2 regions of the Streptomyces sp. V3I7 genome follow, and region 1 is predicted to be linked to the other one. Evidence: riboswitches for the same ligand, from Rfam matches in the RefSeq annotation. Region 1 holds a riboswitch; the other holds the start of a gene.
What was found. A riboswitch is a leader RNA that binds a small molecule or an ion and turns the genes downstream of it on or off. The one in region 1 is predicted to bind cyclic di-AMP.

Region 1 (3,589 bases):
TGCTGCTGCGCCATCACACGCTGTCCGACGACGAGTTGGCGGCGACGGCGCGCGCGGTCGTGGGCTCGCTGGCGACGGTCACCATGTCGGGGCCCGGCACGGTGGAGCTCCAGCCCTGCGGGGTCACCAAGGCGACCGGGCTGGCGCTCGCCGCCGGCCATCTGGGGCTGAGCGCCGGACACGCCGTCGCCTTCGGGGACATGCCCAACGACCTCCCCATGTTCGCCTGGGCGGCCCACGGGGTGGCGATGGCCAACGCCCATCCGGAACTCAAGGCGGTGGCCGACGAGGTCACCACGTCGAACGAGGACGACGGCATCGCCGTCGTCCTCGAAAGACTGTTTCCCTGGAGCTTTCCCCGGAGCTGACGACGCCGGCCCGGTCGGTCGGGCCGGCATCGCGGGGGCTCAGGGGGTGTCGACCCGTCAGTACGCGCCGAAGACGTTGTCTATCGTGCCGTAGCGCGCGGCGGCGTAGTTGCACGCGGCGGTGATGTTCGCGACCGGGTCGTAGATGTTCCAGGACGTACCGGACACGTGGTACGTGTTGAACGTCGGGTTGATCACCTGGAGCAGGCCCTTGGACGGGATGCCCTTCGCGGCGTTGGAGTCCCACAGGTTGATGGCGTTCGGGTTGCCCGAGGACTCGCGGATGATGTTGCGGTAGATGCCGTTGTAGGTGCCCGGGATGCCCTTCTGGGCCATCACGTGGAGCGACTCGCGGATCCAGCCGTCGAGGTTGTTGGGGTAGACGGTGGCCGCGGCGGCCGTCTTGGCCTGGGTGGGCGTGGCCGCGGAGGCGCCGGTGGCGCCGATCAGCGAGACGGCGAGCACGGCGGCGCCGGTGCCGGCCACGGCGGCGGCGCGGGCGATGCGGTTGGTGCGGGTACGGCGGTGCTGCTGGGCAGCGGACATGGCGGACTTCCTCTCCGGCGCCTGCGAGGTGAGCTGTCGGGTTCGGGCGGGGAGGTGCCCGGCCGCGCCGCCGTCAGGCGGCACGACTTCACCCCGAGCCGTACCGGTGCGGCATGGGCCGTCCGGTCCGGCGACTGATCTGGGTCCCCCGCTCCTGCCGTACGCGAGTTCGTCGATGTGTCGATGGGTCACGAAGGGCGGCGGCAGGATTAGGCGTCCGCCCGACAGGCCGGGAAGTTATGCGAGAGCACATGTCCGGAACAAGTGCCCGAATCACTTCTCGTCCGAAATGACCTTGGTGCGAGGGTTATGGGGTTCTTGATCCTTTTGGGGCGGGGAAGCTCAACTGCCGTGCACGACAAGGGGGATGAGGGTCGGTGTCCGAAGTGTCGTGCATATGCACTCATGTCGTGCGGGTGACCCAATTCACGGGCGACGGCAGTGGACCTTATGTCTCACTAAAGGGGATAAGGGGAATTGGAATAGCAAGAGCGGCAAATCGGACAGAGGGGTATGGAATGGGGCAGGGGTCGCCTCTCTGGCGGAAGGTGTCACGTGGGTGCGCGGGTGGCGGGAGACGTTCGTCACGCTGGCAGGGGCGGGTGGGGTGTGGTGGGGGTGTCGTCGGGTAAGGAGTGCGCCAGGCGGGCGGGTGGGGTGGCGAAGCGGGGTGCATCCCGTTGGGTCGTTGAATATCGGTTCATTTCGAACCATCAAGGACATAGCGGTCGTGATCCGGTAGGGCTCGGGCGGTGGGGGTACCTCCCGCTCGGGTGAAGTCGGGGGTGGGGGTGGGTGGGTGATATCGGTGATCGAAACCTGACCAGATACGCTGACTTGTGTGATGGCTGCGACCAATCGACAAAGCGCGTAATCGCCAGCAGTTCGGACAAGCCGTAAAAGCGCCAGCAGGCACCTGCAGACAGGAGATCCTCCGTGACCGTCGTCGGGACGTTCGGGCTGAGCGTGCGGGACGAGGCCTTGGAAGCCGATATCCAGGCCGGATTGACGGCTGTCGAGGAAGGTCTGCTGGAGGCGACCAAGAGCGAGGTCGCGTTCATAACAGAGGCAGCGCGACACCTGGTGCTGGCAGGTGGAAAGCGCTTCCGGCCGCTGCTCGTGATGCTCGCGGCGCAGTTCGGTGACCCGTACGCGCCGGGTGTCGTGCCGTCGGCGGTGGTCGTGGAACTGACCCATCTCGCGACGCTGTACCACGACGACGTGATGGACGAGGCGTCGGTGCGGCGTGGCGTGGACAGCGCCAACACCCGCTGGAGCAACTCCGTCGCGGTCCTCACCGGTGACTTCCTGTTCGCCCGTGCCACGCAGATGCTCGGCGAGCTCGGTCCCGAGGCGGTACGGCTGCAGTCCCTGTCGTTCGAACGGCTGGTCACCGGGCAGATCCAGGAGACGGCGGGGCCGTCGGACGGCCGGGACCCGGTCGAGCACTACCTGGACGTGCTGAGCGGCAAGACGGGTTCGCTGGTGGCGGTGTCGTGCCGGTTCGGCGCGATGATGTCCGGTGCGGACGAGTCGGTCATGGACGTCCTCACGCAGTACGGCGAGCGGCTGGGCGTCGCCTTCCAGCTGGCGGACGACGTACTCGACATCGCGTCCGAGTCGCGCGACTCCGGGAAGACGCCGGGGACGGATCTGCGCGAGGGGATTCCGACCCTGCCGGTGCTGCGGCTGCGTGAGCGGGCGGCGCGGTTGGGGGAGCCGGAGGACATCGCGCTCTGCGAGCTCCTCGACTCCGACCTGTCCGACGACGACCGGCTCGCGGAGGCGCTGGCCGCGCTTCGGGTGCACCCGGCGTTGGAGCAGGCGCGGCGGGACACGGTGCGGTACGTCGAGGACGCGCGGGCTGCGTTGGCTCCGTTGCCGGAGTGTGGGGCGAAGTCGGCGTTGCTGGCGTTGTGTGACGCGGTGGTTCATCGGGCGGGGTAGCCCACCCACCCACCCGTCTCGGTGGGTAGGGAGGTCCCCCACACCCCCGGGGCTCCGCCCCGGACCCCGGAGGGGGCCCCTTTCCGCCCGGTGGGGCCTGGGGGTTGCCCACCCGCCCACCCGTCTCGGTGGGCAGAGAAGTCCCGCCCCGGGGCTCCGCCCCGAACCCCGGCGGGGGCTGCGCCCCCTGCACCCCTGCGGCTCTCGGGCCCCGCGTTGCTTGCATCGCTGTGGGCCTGGGCCTGGGCCTGGGCCTCGCGCCCCTGCGGCTCCTGGGTCCTGCGCCCCCTGCACCGCTGCGGTCCTTGTGCGCTTCCCCTGCCGCCCGCGACCTCCCCTGCCGCCGTGGCCCTCGCTAACCTTGCGTGCCTCCGGAAGCGCCGCCGGGCCCCCACAGGCCGGATCTCCGGCCCCCGCTGGGTGGGCCCCCAACCTCGCTGGGTGGGCCCCCAACCTCGCTGGGCGGCCCCCCGACCTCGCTGGGCGGCCCCCCGACCTCGCAGGGCGGGTCCCCACCTCGCAGCGCCCCCCCCCGCGCAGAGCGGCCTCCCCGCAGAGAGCGCGCCCCGCAGAGCCCCCCCCCGGCGCAGAGCGGCCCCCCCCGTTACCTTTTTGGTGGCTCCGCTATGGGGCCTCCGGCCTTCGGGTCCGGCATGACTTCCCCCTCCTGTTGTTGATGATCCGGGGGGTGGTGTCACCGGGTCCGGAGGCATCGACGGACCGCTGAT
Region 2 (3,589 bases), 700 kb from region 1:
GACCCGCCAGCGCGAGCTGCGCACCGTCCGCGACGAGCTCCCGGCCTATGTCATGGCGGGCTGGATGAGCCCGGCCGAGCCGTTCGCGCTGGGTTCGATGGGCGCGCGCCGCGCGGCCCGCGACTACGCCCGCCGCTACCTGGGCAAGCCGGGGGCGCGGGCCGTGGCGCAGTACGAGGCGTACGCGACGTCCCTGGCGTTCCTCCGCCACCGCGGCCGGCTCGGCCGGGCGGGGCCCGACTTCGTCCTGCGCGAGCGGCAGTTGCTGACCGAGCTGTGGAACCGGCGGCAGGTCGCGCGCCCGGCCCTGGAATACGCGGCCCGGATCTCGTCCCCCGTACGCGTGCCCCCGCAATGGCCGGGGCACGGGATACAGCAGGGCGGTACGGCATACGGAGTGCAGCAGGGCGGTACGGCGTACGGGGCGCCGGGCGCGTACGGATACCCGTCGGGTCCGGGGAGGTATCCCGGACCGTTCGTCCACCACAACCCGTACCGGTCGTAGCCGCGCACCTCCTGCCCCGGGAAAGTCCCGGGAAACGCCGGACCGGCAGCCCTGACGTCGGGGGGTTGCCGTCAGGACCGCCGGTGACCGGGGGAGCGTGCGAAAGGAGCGGTCAGGGGTTGACGCCCTTGCCGCGCAGCCATGCCATCGGGTCGATGCCGATGGGCTGGCCGTCCGGGTGGACCTCCAGGTGGAGGTGCGGGCCGGTGACGTTGCCGGTGGCGCCGACGCGGCCGATGACGTCGCCGGTGGAGACCTTCTGGCCGACGCTGACGTTGATCGACGACTGGTGGCAGAACCACAGCTCGGTGCCGTCGTCCAGGGTGAGGACCGTGCGGTAGCCGTAGGAGCCGGCCCAGCCCGCCTGGGTGATGGTGCCGCTGTGGATGGCCTTGATCAGCGTGCCCGTGGGAGCGGCGAAGTCGAGACCGGTGTGGTAGCCGGAGGACCACATGGAGCCGGCCTGCCCGAAGAGGCTGGTGAGCGTGTACGAGGAGGTCGGCAGCGCGTACTGCTTGGCGAGCTCGGCCAGCCGGGCCGCCTCGGCCGCCTTCTTGGCCTGGGCCTCCGCCTGCTCCTTGGCCGCGGCCGCCTTGCTCGCGGCGGCCTGCTCCGCCTGAGCGGCGGCGTCGGCGACCTGCTTGTCGGCGGCGGCCACGGCAGCGGCGGCGGCCTTGCTTTCCGCCTGGCCCTGCTGCTGCTCGGCCTGGGCCATGATCCGGTTGCGCAGCGCCTCACCGGCGTCGCCGGCATCTTCCGCGTTGTCGGTCCCGGTCATGCCCACGGAGCTGAGCGCGGTCGCGGAACCCTGGGGAGCGGAGGGCTCGTCCTCCAGCAGGGAGCCGACGGCCGGCAGGTGGGACACGGGCAGGTCGGGCATGGAGATCGAGACCGGCGGCTTGCCGGCGTGCGCGCTGGCCATGCCGCCCGCGCCGACGGCGGCCATGACGCCGACGCCCAGAACGGTGGAGCTGCGGGCGAGCCCGCCGCCGCGCTGCTTGGCGACGCGGTGCCGGCCGCGTACCGGACGAGTGGAGTCCTCGGTCGGGTTCCACTCCTCCCAGGGGCCCTCGTCGGTGGAGTAACTGCCGTAGCCGAACGCCTCGGTGCCACGCTGACTCGGCACGAAGGGGGCTGCTGGGGCGGGCCGGTTGGACGCCACGCGGGCGTGCTCCTTTCCTTCCGTCGCCTACCGGGTTAGCTGACGGGTTCGGAGCAGGAAGGTCTCCTACGCGCGTATACCTGCCGTGTTTCCACGGCGATATCCGCGTGATTCACCCCAAGGTGGTGGTTCCCCGGTTCCCTCGCGGGATTCGGCGCGTGCGCACGGAGCCGCCTCTTGTGACGGCTGGGACGACCGCGCTGCGTTATCGAACGTTAATAGACCCGCGGGGGAGATTCCAAGCCGTTCCTCTTGATCGTCAAGGTTTGCAGGGGTGGACTTACGAGCCATCACCGGCGAAACCCGGGCGACTTGACCACCCCTCAGCGAAGCCCGGGCAAACCTTTGCCGTCTGACGGTATGTCAGTTGTTACGCGGAGGGCTCCGGATCACTCACATTCAGTGATGGAGCCCGTACGGGGGTGGGGTTGCAGTCGGCGGCCCAGGAAAACACTCAGGGCCGGAATCCATGATCTGGATTCCGGCCCTGAGTCTTCAGTAGCGGGGACAGGATTTGAACCTGCGACCTCTGGGTTATGAGCCCAGCGAGCTACCGAGCTGCTCCACCCCGCGTCGTTGAAACCAGTGTACGTCATCCGCGGGACCGAATGCACACGCGTTCCGCGCGGGCCCCGACCAGCCCGGGAAGCCGGCCGCGATCGGCCCGTGAAGCGGGCCGCGATCAGCCCAGCAGGTGGCCGTTCGGCTCCTTGGCCGGGGCCTCGTACTCGGGCAGGACGACGACGTCGGCGCCCCCGGCCGCGAGCAGCCCGCTCCCGTCGGCGCCCGGGACGAACGTGTCCGGCTCGCGCCAGGCCGTCACCACCCGGCGTACCCCGGACTCAAGGATCAGCCGGGCGCAGGGAGCGGGGCGTGAGGCGCGGCGGGCGCAGGGTTCGAGGCTGCTGTACACCGTGGCGCCGGCGAGCAGCGGATCACCGGGCTCGATCTTCGCGAGGGCGGCCTCCTCGGCGTGGACCACCGGGTCGTCCCCTTCCCGGGAGTACCCGCGGGCCAGCTCCGTCCCGTCGGCCGCGACCACGACCGCGCCCACGCTGAACGCCGTGCGCGAGGGCGGGCACAGCGCCGCGAGCTCGCAGGCGATCCGCATCCAGTGCCGGTCGGCGGCGATGACCGTCTGTCCGGCGCCGGGGGCGGTCGGCTCGTAGCGCATCAGGACGATGTCCTCGATGCGCCGCGACTCCAGGAGGCGCAGGCGTCCGGCCTGGTAGTCGCCCGGCCCGAACAGCCGGGGCGCCTTCGGGTCGCCCACGAGCAGCGGGGCGAGGACCAGCTGGAGCTCGTCGGCGAGGCCCTGGCGGAGCAGCTGCGTGTGGACGGCCCCGCCGCCCTCGACCATCAGACGCCGGACCCTGCGCACCTCGTACAGGTGCGTGAGCAGGGCCCGCCAGTCGAGGTCGGGGCCCAGCGCGACGATGTCGGCCGCGATGCCCAGCCCCCGGGCCCGCTCCGCGCCGCGCTCGGTCGTGCAGAGGAGCTTCTCGCCGCCGGTGTGCCAGAACTTCGCGCCCGGATCGAGGTCGCCGGAGCCGCTGACGGTGACCTTGAGCGGGTACTCCGTCTTCCCGGCGGCGACCCGGGCCGCCCGGCGCGCGGGCGCGTTGACCAGGAGCCGAGGGTTGTCGGCGCGGATGGTGCCGGCGCCGACCAGGATCGCATCGACGGACGCCCGCACCTCGTCGACCCGGTCGAAGTCGGCCGGACTGGAGAGCAACAGCCGCTCGGGACCGGTGTCGTCCAGGTAACCGTCGAGGGAGACGGCGGCGGAGAGGAGGACGTACGGGAAGGGCATCGGCGTCCTCCGGGCGAGGAGAAGGGCGGGTGGTGCGAGGCGCATCAAACCTACCGGGAGAGCCGACGCCTTCGGCCGCTGGCCAGGGCCACCGGACGGGACGCGAACC

Region 2: it holds a riboswitch for cyclic di-AMP, as region 1 does, so the genes downstream of both, QFZ74_RS14865 (M23 family metallopeptidase) here and QFZ74_RS18280 (transglycosylase SLT domain-containing protein) in region 1, are expected to answer to the same signal.

The regions. Positions count from the first base shown of each region.
Region 1 covers NZ_JAUSZK010000001.1:3,901,849-3,905,437, forward strand. The annotation lists gene QFZ74_RS18275 (HAD family hydrolase) at 1-368, shown strand, start outside; gene QFZ74_RS18280 (transglycosylase SLT domain-containing protein) at 426-914, opposite strand; cyclic di-AMP (ydaO/yuaA leader) riboswitch at 920-1,099, opposite strand; gene QFZ74_RS18285 (polyprenyl synthetase family protein) at 1,851-2,861, shown strand.
Region 2 covers NZ_JAUSZK010000001.1:3,206,753-3,210,341, forward strand. The annotation lists gene QFZ74_RS14860 (PrsW family intramembrane metalloprotease) at 1-505, shown strand, start outside; gene QFZ74_RS14865 (M23 family metallopeptidase) at 618-1,667, opposite strand; cyclic di-AMP (ydaO/yuaA leader) riboswitch at 1,675-1,834, opposite strand; tRNA gene QFZ74_RS14870 (tRNA-Met) at 2,167-2,240, opposite strand; gene QFZ74_RS14875 (dihydrofolate reductase family protein) at 2,350-3,480, opposite strand.